3 regions of the Clostridioides sp. ES-S-0108-01 genome follow, and region 3 is predicted to be linked to each of the others. Evidence: riboswitches for the same ligand, from Rfam matches in the RefSeq annotation. Region 3 holds a riboswitch; each other region holds the start of a gene.

Evidence for each region. Region 3 has a riboswitch for thiamine pyrophosphate ahead of IR152_RS18035 (MTH1187 family thiamine-binding protein). Riboswitches for the same ligand answer to the same signal wherever they lie in the genome.
Region 1: it holds a riboswitch for thiamine pyrophosphate, as region 3 does, so the genes downstream of both, thiC (phosphomethylpyrimidine synthase ThiC) here and IR152_RS18035 (MTH1187 family thiamine-binding protein) in region 3, are expected to answer to the same signal.
Region 2: it holds a riboswitch for thiamine pyrophosphate, as region 3 does, so the genes downstream of both, thiD (bifunctional hydroxymethylpyrimidine kinase/phosphomethylpyrimidine kinase) here and IR152_RS18035 (MTH1187 family thiamine-binding protein) in region 3, are expected to answer to the same signal.

The regions. Positions count from the first base shown of each region.
Region 1 covers NZ_JADGMN010000003.1:71,215-75,510, forward strand. The annotation lists gene recQ (DNA helicase RecQ) at 1-1,425, shown strand, start outside; TPP riboswitch at 1,514-1,625, shown strand; gene thiC (phosphomethylpyrimidine synthase ThiC) at 1,767-3,068, shown strand; gene thiS (sulfur carrier protein ThiS) at 3,122-3,316, shown strand; gene thiF (thiamine biosynthesis protein ThiF) at 3,309-4,112, shown strand; gene IR152_RS04165 (thiazole synthase) at 4,175-4,296, shown strand, end outside.
Region 2 covers NZ_JADGMN010000015.1:14,872-19,167, forward strand. The annotation lists gene thiE (thiamine phosphate synthase) at 1-193, opposite strand, end outside; gene thiM (hydroxyethylthiazole kinase) at 214-1,005, opposite strand; gene thiD (bifunctional hydroxymethylpyrimidine kinase/phosphomethylpyrimidine kinase) at 1,029-1,823, opposite strand; TPP riboswitch at 1,924-2,016, opposite strand; gene IR152_RS13745 (GIY-YIG nuclease family protein) at 2,108-2,419, opposite strand; gene IR152_RS13750 (methionyl aminopeptidase) at 2,754-3,623, shown strand; gene IR152_RS13755 (ferredoxin) at 3,677-3,865, opposite strand; gene epsC (serine O-acetyltransferase EpsC) at 4,026-4,296, opposite strand, start outside.
Region 3 covers NZ_JADGMN010000029.1:28,985-33,280, forward strand. The annotation lists gene IR152_RS18025 (ABC transporter substrate-binding protein) at 1-949, opposite strand, end outside; gene IR152_RS18030 (ABC transporter permease) at 971-1,741, opposite strand; gene IR152_RS18035 (MTH1187 family thiamine-binding protein) at 1,716-2,006, opposite strand; TPP riboswitch at 2,136-2,236, opposite strand; cyclic di-GMP riboswitch class I at 2,696-2,785, shown strand; gene IR152_RS18040 (hypothetical protein) at 2,838-3,014, shown strand; gene IR152_RS18045 (NUDIX hydrolase) at 3,491-4,102, shown strand.

The sequences.
Region 1 (4,296 bases), on a different contig from region 3:
AGAAAATTATTTCAACATAAGAAGCTTCAATATATGATTGACTTAGTTTACAGTAATTCATGCTATAGAAAGGCAATATTAAATTACTTTGGAGAAAATTATATAGACAATTGTAATAATTGTAGTAATTGTTTAGTAGAGGGTGAAATAGTAGATAAAACTGTGGATGCTCAAAAAGTCATTTCATGTGTAGCTAGAATGAAAAGAAGTTATGGTGTCACTACTATTGTAGATGTACTTAGAGGTTCTAAGAATAAAAAGATTTTACAGCTTGGATTAAATACTTTATCTACATATAACATTATGAGAGACTATTCAAGCGAAGACTTAAAGAATTTTATAAACACATTGGTTTCTCATGGTTTTTTAGATTTAGTTGAGACTCTAGGTAATGGAAATAGAGGGAGTTTTCCAACTATAAGATTGAATGAGATGTCTATGAAAGTTTTAAAAGGACAAGTGAAAGTAGAATTTAAAGAGATTGTGATGACAAAATCATTAGAAATAGAAGATGAGTTGTATAGTGCTTTAAGAGAACTTAGACACTCAATTGCAAGTGAAGAAAGGATAGCTCCATATATGGTATTTGGAGATGGTACACTTAGAGCTATGTCTATTAGTTATCCAGTTAATAAAGAAGAAATGTTAAATATTTCTGGAGTAGGAGAAATTAAATATCAAAAATATGGTAGAGATTTTGAAACAGTAATTAAAGAATATGTCGAAAAAAATAATATAAATAAAAAAATGAATGAAAAAAATGTCGATTTGAAGAGCGTTAATAGTGACTTCCTTGAGGTCAATACAGATAAAGCTCTATATGAAAAACTGTTGGTTATTAGAGAAGAGTATGCAACAAAGGAAAAATTGCCTCCATATATGGTTTTAGCCAATAAGGCTTTAAAAGAAATAAGTGGAAGATATCCACTTAATGAAGAACAATTAAAAGATATTTCTGGAATAGGTGGTGTAAAATTTGAAAAGTATGGAGCTAGTATTTTGGATGTAGTCAAAGAATATGTGAAAGAAAATGATATTAATGTTATTTGGGAGAAAAAGAGTAAAAGGAAGTTGATACTAGATGGAGAAAGTAGAAAAAATAATGAAATAGCATTAGATTTACTGAATCAAGGAAAAGATATACGAAGTATCAGTCAAGAAATAGAAGTTTCATTATCAACCATTATTGGATATGTGCATGATTATGTAAAGGATGGGAATAGCATATCATTTGAATTAGGGTTAGAAAATTTTTATAATGAAGATAAAAAGAAAATGATTTTAGAAGTTTGCGAAAAAGTAGGCTATGATAATTTAAATAACATAAAAAGAAAACTTCCAGATTCAATAAAGTATGAAAACATAAGGGCTGTGATACTCGACTCTTATCTTGAAAGCTTAAAAAATAATATTATAGCAGAATAATTTTTAATATAATAAAAAATAAAATTTGTATTATTGTGTTGAACTAATATTTTTGCTGTGTTATACTGAATTTGTAAAAATAATGAAAAATTAGAGCTAGGGGCGCTAGAATTGGCTAGCTGAGAGATAAAGCCGTAACTTACAAACCCTAATAACCTGATCAAGATAATGCTTGCGAAGGGAAGCTTTTTAATATAATTTTGTTATATAAATAGATAAATTATTCAATATTAGGGGAAATTTGTCTAAATGTATATATGATTATAAGAGTGCTTTCCAAACAAGGAGAAGCACTTTTTTTATTTTCAAAAATTATAACTTTAATCTTGGAGGATTGTAATATGAATTATACAACACAAATGGATGCTGCTAGAAAAGGCATAATAACTAAAGAAATGGAAATCGTTTCTCAAAAAGAACAGATAGATGTAAACGAATTAAGGGAATTAATAGCAAATGGACAAGTTGTTATACCAGCTAATAAAAATCACAAATCTTTAAGTGCAGAAGGTGTAGGTAAGAATTTAAGAACAAAAATAAATGTAAATCTAGGAATTTCAAGAGATTGTAAGGATATAGAAAAAGAACTTGAAAAAGTTAGAGTAGCAATAGACATGAAAGCTGAAGCTATAATGGATTTAAGTAATTATGGTAAAACTAGAGAATTTAGAGAAAAGGTGGTTGAAATGTCACCTGCAATGATAGGTTCAGTACCTATGTATGATGCAGTGGGATATTTGGAAAAAGAATTAAAAGATATAACAGAAGAAGAATTTTTAAATGTAATAAGACAACATGCTATTGATGGAGTGGACTTTATTACTATACATGCAGGTCTTACAAGAAGTGTTTGCCAAAAAATAAAAAATCATGAAAGATTAACTCATATAGTATCTCGTGGAGGTTCTTTATTATTTGCATGGATGGAATTAAATAATAAGGAAAATCCTATTTATACTAATTTTGATAAAATACTGGATATATGTGAGGAATATGATGTTACATTGAGTCTAGGAGATGCTTGTAGACCAGGTTGTATAAAAGATTCTACTGATGGTGTTCAAATTCAAGAACTTGTAGTATTAGGTGAACTTACTAAAAGAGCATGGGAAAGAAATGTACAGGTAATGATAGAAGGCCCTGGTCATATGGCTATTGATGAAATAGAAGCAAATGTAGTATTAGAAAAGAGATTGTGCCATGGAGCACCTTTTTATGTTCTTGGACCATTGGTTACAGATATAGCACCAGGTTATGACCACATAACAAGTGCAATAGGAGGGGCTTTAGCATGTGCTAAAGGAGTAGATTTTTTATGTTATGTAACTCCAGCAGAACATTTAAGACTACCTAATTTAGATGATATGAAAGAAGGCATAATAGCTGCAAAAATAGCTGCTCATGCAGGGGATATAGCTAAAAATGTTAAAGGTGCTCGTGAATGGGATAATAAGATGAGTAAAGCTAGAGCTGATTTAGACTGGTGTGAGATGTTTAGGCTTGCAATAGACCCTGAAAAGGCTAAGAGATACAGAGATGAATCAACTCCTACTCATGAAGATAGTTGTACTATGTGTGGAAAAATGTGCTCAATGAGAACGGTTAAGAAAATATTAAACAATGAGGAACTTAATCTAATATAATTTTTGGCTAATATGACTGGAATAATAAGAAGGTGAAAAGAGGAGGTGATTTAGTGAAGGTTAATGGGAAGGAAATTGAATTTGAAGAAGATTTGACTGTTATAGATTTATTAAATAAATACAATTTAAAGAGTGATAGAGTTGTAGTTGAAGTAAATCTAGAGATAATTGAAGAATCTAACTACAATACATATATATTAAAAGATGAGGATATTGTAGAACTTATTAGCTTTATTGGAGGTGGTTAAAATAAAAATATTTGTAAATGAGTTATTAACAGATGTTGAGGAAAATACAACTGCTTATAAAGTCAGAGATAGTTATAATAATAAATGTGATGTATTAGTGTTAAATGGATATCCAATTAAAACGGATATCCGCCTTTGTGAAAATGATAAATTAACACTTATACAAAAGGGAGTTAAGCCGTCGCTTGATGAGTTGGAAAGCTTGTTGATTGCTAGACATACTCCAAATATACATAATAAGCTAAAAAAAGGGAAGGTTGCTATATTAGGATTGGGGGGACTTGGTTCCAATATAGCTATCTCTTTAGCTAGAATTGGAGTAGGAGAACTTTTACTTATAGATTATGATGTTGTAGAACCATCTAACTTGAATAGACAGCAGTATTTTATAGATGATATAGGAAAACTAAAAACTGATGCCATGATAGGAAATATAAAAAAAATAAATCCTTTTATAAAATTAAATAAACGGGATATTTTTTTAAACAAGCATAATATGGACACTATTAAAGATTCAGACTTAATAATTGAAGCTTTTGATGATGCTTCATGTAAGGCACAGGTATGTAACTATGTATTAATAAATTTAAAAGATAAATACCTAATAGCATCATCAGGTATGGCAGGTTATTATGATTCAAATATAATAACTACTAAGAAGCTAAAAGACAGGTTTTATATATGTGGGGATTTTGTAAATGAAGCTAAATTTGGTGAAGGGCTTATGGCTCCAAGAGTTGCTATCTGTGCAAATCACATGGCAAATTTGGCAACACAAATACTTATAGATATGTAAATATTAAAATTAGATACAAAAAAGATTGAATATTAAAAAAATTGAACATGGAGGGAAATAATATGGATAAATTGATACTTGGTGGACATGAATTTAGTAGCAGATTATTGGTTGGAACAGGTAAATATGGTTCAAATAATATATTGCCTGAAGTAATAAAAGAAAGTGGAAGTGAAATAATAAC
Region 2 (4,296 bases), on a different contig from region 3:
TTATTTCTCTAAGCTCCATAGCTTTTCTTAAAAACTCTCTTCCAGAAGTATTTTTTTCTCTAAGTTGTACAGTTGTTATTCCAGAAGCTATTGCATCTTCAATACATTTGCAAAAATCTCTCCCTTCAAGCATTTCAGAGTCAGTTACTAAGTACAACTTTAAGTATTTTTTTAAATATTCTTTATCTATCATTTTAAACCTCCCCTTACACTTTATTCATTTAAAAATTCAATACTAGAATTTTTACTTAAAGTATCTATGTCCATTTGATAAACAGCGTTCATAAGATTTTCTTTAAATGTCCCTATTGGTGGATTATTTAAATTAGCCAATTCTCCACTTAAAGACATTGTAAGAACACCCATTGTTGCTGCTTCTAATATATTATCAGTAACAGCCATAAAACTTGCAATCAAGCTAGCAGTCATACATCCAGTCCCTGTAATTCCTTTTAATTTATTAGTTCCATTGTTTATTTTATATGTACTTTTACCATTAGTTATTATGTCTGTTTTCCCAGTTGCTACGACTATACATTCAAGCTTTTCAGAAACCTTTCTTATTATATCAGTAGAATCTTCTTCTTCATCAAATGAATCTACACCTTTCCCCCTTACATCAAAACCACCTATAAACTTTATTTCTGCCATATTCCCCTTAACAACATTAAATTTGACTTCATTTAAAAGTCTACTTGTAAGTTCTGCCCTAGCATTGCTTGCAAATACTCCAACTGGGTCTAATATAACAGGTTTATTGTACTTATTAGCTGCTTTTCCTGCTAATAAAAATAAATCTAACATATTTGAATTCATAGTTCCTATATTTATTACTACAGAGTTTGCTATACTTACCATTTCTTCTACTTCCTCATATGAAAAACTCATAAGAGGACTTGCTCCTATAGCTAAAGTTACATTAGCACAATCATTTATAGTTACATTATTAGTATAATGAATTACCAATGGATTTAATTCTTTTACGTCCTTAATTAAATTATACATATTCTACCTCCAACAATTTTTTATTATTCAAATTTATAAAAATGATGTACTGGCCCTACTCCATGCCCTATATCAAAACTTCTTTTTATTGCTTCTGTTATATAGATTTTACTTAAATTTACTGCTTCTGTCATTTCATATCCTAATGCTAAATAAGATGTTATTGCAGAAGATAATGTACATCCTGTTCCATGTGTATTTTTTTTATCAATTCTTTCGCTTCTATAAACTTTAAATATATTTTTACCAACTAAAATATCCACTGCTTCTCCATCTAAATGACCTCCTTTCATAAGTACAAATTTAGGTCCAAGCTGTAGTATTTCTTTTCCTACTCTATTCATATCATCTACATTATGTATTTTTATTCCTGTAATTTCTTCTGCCTCTGGTATATTTGGTGTAATTATGTATGCAAGTGGTATCAAATGTTTAATTAAGTTTTCTTTTGCCTCTGGCTTTAATAGATAATATCCACTTTTAGATATCATCACTGGGTCTACTACCAAATATTTTGGACTGTATCTCTTTAGATTCTCAACTATTTCAAGTATAATTTCAGGGCTTGAAACCATTCCTATTTTTACAGCTTTTGGAGGTATATCTTCAAATACTGCCTCTATCTGTTTTTTTATTATTTCCTTACTTAAATCTTCTACAGCAAAAACTCCTTGAGTATTTTGTGCTGTTATGGCTGTTATTACACTCATGCCATAAGTTCCAATTGCACTAAAAGTTTTCAAATCTGCCTGAATTCCAGCTCCTCCAGATGAATCTGACCCAGCTATCGTAAGCGTTGGTATCTTATAATTGCTCATTATTTCCTCCTAAAGTTTAATTTAAATAATCTAATTAAAAAAGCCATACCTACAATAGGTATAGCTTAGAAGTCGCATATATCATAAATAATACATACTTAAGTTTTATACTAAGCTTTCCTACGCTGGTATTATCCAGATCAGGTGTAAGGGTCGGTATTCCTCTCAGCTCTTGGCTCCCCTAGCTATTTTAATTTATATATTTATAACTTCATTATATTACAATAGTATTTATTGTCAAGTTTTTACACAATATACACTCACTATAAAGCTACAATAGAGATTTATGCTAACGCTTCTAGTTCTTTTCCAATAACATAATCATATTTATTGTCAATTAAATCTATAAGTACATCTGGATTTTTTATTATAGACAATTTTTTATTTCTAGTTAATTTTTTTATATAACATTCCAGTTTCATTGCATTACTTTTTGTATTGGTTGCAAAATAAATTTCTAGTTTTTTAAATCCTTTCGCTCTTGTATACTTTGAATTAATTCCCGACTTATGTTCATTCATTCTTCTAACTATATCACTAGTATATCCAGTATATAGAGAATCATCTTTACATCTTATAATATATGTAAAATACATCTTAAATCACATCCTTAAGTTAAATATATGAATATTATATTATAAAATTGATAAGAATGCTGTTGATTTTACATAATATTTATTCTTAACAGTAATTCTAATATATATGTATAAAACATACTTCACATAGGTCTAATACTAAATTTTGGACATAATAATAACTTAACTATACCCTCTTCATAAATGATGGTAAGATGACAATTTATATTTTTAATAAAATACTATCATTAAAATATTTCTTATTATTTATGTTATAATATTCATAATGGCTATATTTTAAAATAGTTTATGTAAACCATAATTTAAATAAATAATAGAAAAAGGATGAAGAGCTATGAAATTGAATAGAAATGATAGTTGTTGGTGTGGAAGTACTAAAAAATATAAAAAATGCCATATGGATATGGATAATAAAATAGATTCATTTGCAAAGCTAGGTCATATTGTACCAACTCATGATATTATTAAAAATCCAAAACAAATTGAAGAAATAAAAAAGAGTGCAGTAATAAATACAAAGATTTTAGATTATATTTCAGATAAAATTGAAATTGGAATGTCTACAGAAGATATAAATAAATTGGTTCATGACTTTACAGTACAAAATGGAGCTATTCCTGCTCCACTGGACTACAATGGATTTCCTAAGAGTGTATGTACATCAATAAACAATGAAGTGTGTCATGGTATTCCTAGTAAGGACATTATCTTAAAAGATGGAGACATTATAAATGTAGATATTTCTACTATTTTTAATGGATACTATTCAGATGCTTCAAGAATGTTTATGTTAGGTAATGTTAATGAAAATGCAAAAAAACTAGTTCAAGTTACCAAAGAATGTGTTCAAAAAGGTCTTGAGACTGCTAAACCATGGGGGTTCTTAGGCGATATAGGTGATGCTATTAACTCTTATGCAAAAAAAAATGGCTACTCTGTTGTTAGAGAAATTGGTGGGCATGGAGTTGGCTTAAGCTTTCATGAAGACCCTTTTGTAAGTTACGTATCTAAAAAAGGAACTGAGATGTTATTGGTTCCTGGAATGATATTCACAATAGAACCCATGGTAAATGAAGGAACTCACGAAATTTTTATTGATGAAGAAAATAATTGGACTATCTATACAAGAGATGGTAAATTATCTGCTCAATGGGAGTGTATGGTTTTAGTTACAGAAACAAGTGTTGAAATATTGACTGAATAAAAAACAAATGCCTATAAAAATTGAATCTTCAATTTTTATAGGCATTTGTTTTATTAATGCACATCTATTGCATCAACTGGACAGCTTTCTCTAGCTTCTGCTGCTGATTCTTCAGCATCACTTGGTACTTCGTCAACTATAACATGTGATTTCCCATCATCCTTCATATCAAATACTTCTGGACATATTGATGGACATAATCCACAACCTATGCAAGTATCTTGATTAACATTTGCTTTCATAATAAAATCCTCCTAGACGTTACAAATTTAAAATCTTGTTTATCAAAGATTGATGAACCAAAACTTTAACATTCAGTTCTTTTTTATTATGCCCTCAAATTTGAAAAAAATACCTTTTAAAAATAATTTTTATAAAGTTTATTTTATAGTTATAGCAAAGCTATATATAATATACATTGTCTAATTCATAATGCTCATAGGCTACTTCTTTTTTATTCTTTTTTACAGGTTCTAGGTTTCTTATTTTTACTATCTTTGCTGGTATACCAACAACTGTTGCATCATTAGGTACATCCTTAACAACAACCGAATTTGCACCAATTTTTGAATTTGAACCTATATTTAAAGGTCCTAGTATTTTTGTTCCAGCACCAATTAGTACATCATCACCAACAGTTGGATGTCTCTTTCCAGTATCTTTTCCTGTAGCT
Region 3 (4,296 bases):
ATTCTTTTAAGAATGATGTATAGTTATTCCATACACTATCTTTCATTTCTCCCCATCGTGGTGAATCATCTTTGTACTTGCTTGCTAAATATTCTTGACTCTTTAATGCTAGTTTTTCATCTACTTCTGGTGCATGTTTTACTAAAATTTTTACTGCTTCTTCTGGATTTTTTATTGCATATTCATAACCTTTTGTTGTAGCTTTTAAAAACTTTTTAGCAAGCTCTGGATTATCCTTAAGCACAGTTTCATTAGAAATTATAAGAGGTGTATAATAATCTAATCTCTCATCTAAATCTTTTACTGGTATAAAGTTTAAGTCATATCCAATTAAATCAGCCTTAACTGCATCCCAGCCTTCGAATATCCATGCAAAATCTACAGTTTTCATAGCTGCAAAGAAATCATCTTGACCAGTATTGACTATTTTTAACTTATTAAAATCAGCTCCATTTTTCTTCATAACTGCTTTAAAAACAGCTTCTTCTGATGGAGAACCCCAACCACCATAAGTTTTTCCTTCAAAATCCTTAGCTGTAGTGATATTTTTTTCTTTTGGTGATGCAAATCCAGAAGTATTATGCTGTATAACAGTTGCTACAGCTTTTATTGGAAGAGGGTCTTCACTAGTCTTTGCATAAGTAACTTGTTCTTGATAGCTTATACCAAAGTCAGCTTTCCCTGTTGCTACTAAAGTCTCAGCTCCACTTTCGGGTGGTTGTACTATTTCAACATCTAGACCTTCTTCTTTGTAATAACCTTTATCAAGTGCTACAAATAATCCAGTATGGTTTGTATTTGGTGTCCAATCAAGTACCATAGTTACTTTTTTAGAAGAAGTATCTTTATCATTACTTTTGTCTTTATTATTATTTGAAGAACATCCAGTTATTGTTGCCAATGTAAAAGCACTTACTAAACCTAATATTCCTAATTTTTTAAAATTCATAATTGCCTCCCTCAAATACTTTTAATCTGTTAATCTATACCTTATAACAACCTTTTTTACAGCCTGTACAATTCCTACAAATATTAAACTAAATATAACTACTAATATAGTAGATGCAAATACTTTATCAAGTGCATATGCGCTTTTTGACCTAAGCATATAAACGCCAAGACCTTTCGTTCCACCTAGCCATTCTGCAACAGTTGCTGCCATTACAGCATAAGTAGCAGATATTTTAAGCCCAGAAAAAAATTTATCCATTGCCATAGGAAATTTAAGGTGAATGAATGTATTAAATTTATTTGAATTCATAGTCTTAAATAAATTTAAATAATCTTTATCAATATTCTCAATACCATCTACAAAACTTATTAATATAGGAAAAAAACAAGTAAGCATTACCATCAATACTTTTGGCATTGTTCCAAATCCAAACCATATCATAAAAAGTGGTGCTATAATTATTGTAGGTATCATCTGCGTAACCAACATAATAGGATAAAGACATTTTTTTATTATTGATACAAAATCCATCAATATTCCAATTACCAAGGATATTATAATTGCGACTATAAAACCAAGTATTGCTTCTCCTATAGTAACCACAGCATGCATGGATAAATTTTGATAATCTTTAAAAAACACATTAATTATATCTACTGGTGTGGGTAGTATATACTGAGGAACTTCTAAAACTCCTACCATAGATTGCCAAAGAATAAGTATAAACAAAAATGTTGCTATTGGATATATACTATCTTTGACTTTATCTATGATTTCTAAGTTTTTCATCTATAGTCAGACCTCCAGCTTTTTCATCTACTCTAGCTACTGTTATGACTCTTTCACATCCAAGGTTAAAAGGGATTTTATGTACCTTTTTTAATAACTCAAAAACTTCATCAAAATCACCTTCAACAGTAGTGCTCATTGCCCCTATCTCGCATTTAAGACCACTCTTTTCAATTTCAGCAATACAAGCATCTACTACTTTATACATTTCTTCTTCGCCTTTATAAGGTCTTAGTGGCATTACTGCTATGTCTGCGATTATCATTTAAATCACTCCTTTTAAAATAATTAATACCTACTAGGTATATTTTATTATTTATATTAAAATTTTACTACTAAAAACACAATATATCTAAATAAAATAAAAGTCTTATCCAAAATAGGATAAGACTTATTTTTATCTTTACTAGTCTCCCTACACTGGCATTATCCAAACAGGTTCAAAGGGTCGAGATAAAATCTCCTCTCAGCATATTAGCTCCCCAAATATATTATATCTTTTCTACTTGATTATACTACACTTATCATATTTTAACAAATTTTTTATTCATATTAGATATTTTATCCATTTGAAAATATCTAATGCAAAATGACACTTTTTCATGAAAATCTAATTCTATTCATATATACTTCTTGCAAATTATTAAAATTTAATTAAATTTTAATAATTTTCCATAGAGATAAAATTTTATAGTGAATTTTTTCATTTCATTATAACCATACCAAATTTATAGAAGATGAAGATATTTATCTTTGTTAAATTTTACTTTATTAGACTATCTTAACTTAAATTAATAATAAAGGTCTCTTATTCTAATTTATATATAAATTATATAATATAATTATTTTACCTAATTTATTTTTAAGAAATAAAATATTTTTTAAATTTTTAAATTTTTTAATATGTAACTTGAAAAATGAAACGTTTTCCTATATCATTGTAATTGTAGAATAAAACTAAATAGGCAAAACTAGAGAAATTTAGTGACGCAAAGCTATAGGGACTAAGACTTACAAAATGAGTTATGTCAGCCAGTTGCCAAAAAGATATTTTCTTTTTGTTTTTATGAAAGTTTTTTAGGGGGATAAATGATATATGTTTATAGATAAAATGGATAAATGTACACATATACTAACTGCATATATATGCAGTTCATACGATTACTGCAATTTTATAGACACACAATTAAATGATTTTATACTAGAATACGGAGAGAATGTAGTAGAATCTTGTTTGCATCAAGTAATGGTATTGGTAAGCAGATATAATTAAAGAAATTTTATTTTCTAGAAAATCCTTTTTAGTTTTATCTACGTTTTATAATGCATAAATAAACAATTAAAGTAATCTTTATTGTCTACTTTTTATGAAATAAACAGTTTAGTTTATCTCATATACTATTTACACCAATTATACAATTCTAATAATATAGATTCTAATGATTTCCACGTTTAGTAGATGAATATTCAATTCTTGGAGACCTGCTATTGGTACTTTAGAAGAACCTGTTACAGCAAATGCCAATGGACTTTTAGGAACATATCTTGTACAAACGTAATACCTATACCTTACAGAGAACTTATATACAATTAAATTAATTTTTTATCATTTGTTAATATATATTTATCATTATATTATATAATAATATAGATAGTTACTATATCTTAAATTAGATAAATCATAATTATATATATTATTGTTAAAACTCAATTATGCAATTTTTAATAATATTATTTCAGGAGGAAAAAATGATAAACGATATTAAAAATAAGTTCAAAGATTACAAGCCATATATAAACGGATATAAAAATATGAAAAGGGCATCTGTTTTAGTTCCAATAGTAGAGATAAATAACATACATCATATATTATTTGAAGTTCGCTCAAAAAATTTAAAACATCAACCTAACGAGATTTCTTTTCCAGGAGGTAAAATAGAATCAAACGAAACTCCATATGATGCTGCTATCAGAGAAACTTGTGAAGAACTAGGTACTTTTAATGACAATATAGAAATCATATCTAGTCTAGACCTACTTATAACACCTGTAAAATTTATTATACATCCGTATTTAGGATATATAAAAAACATTAATAATTTAAATATAAATAAAGATGAAGTTGACCATACTTTTTTGGTGCCTATAAAATATCTTTTAGAAAATCCTCCAAATACTTATAATAATACTGTAAAAGTTTTTCCTGATGAAAATCTACCTTATGGTTCAATCCCAAACCAAAAAGATTATAAATTTGAAAGTGGAAGTTACCCTATTCTATTCTATAAATATAAAGATTATGTAATATGGGGTATGACAGCAAAAATACTAGAAAACTTTTTAAATTTCTTATCAGAATAATACTTGTAAGTAAACATTCAAATTTTTAAATAACAAGTTTTTAAAATTTTCTAATTTTAAAATGTAATAATTCTAAAAAATACAAGAAATTATGTTTCATATTTTTTTATTTGATTATTGTTCAGTTATTATTACATAATTACCAATACAATTTCAAGGTAAATACTAAGTATTATTATCACACTATAGATAAA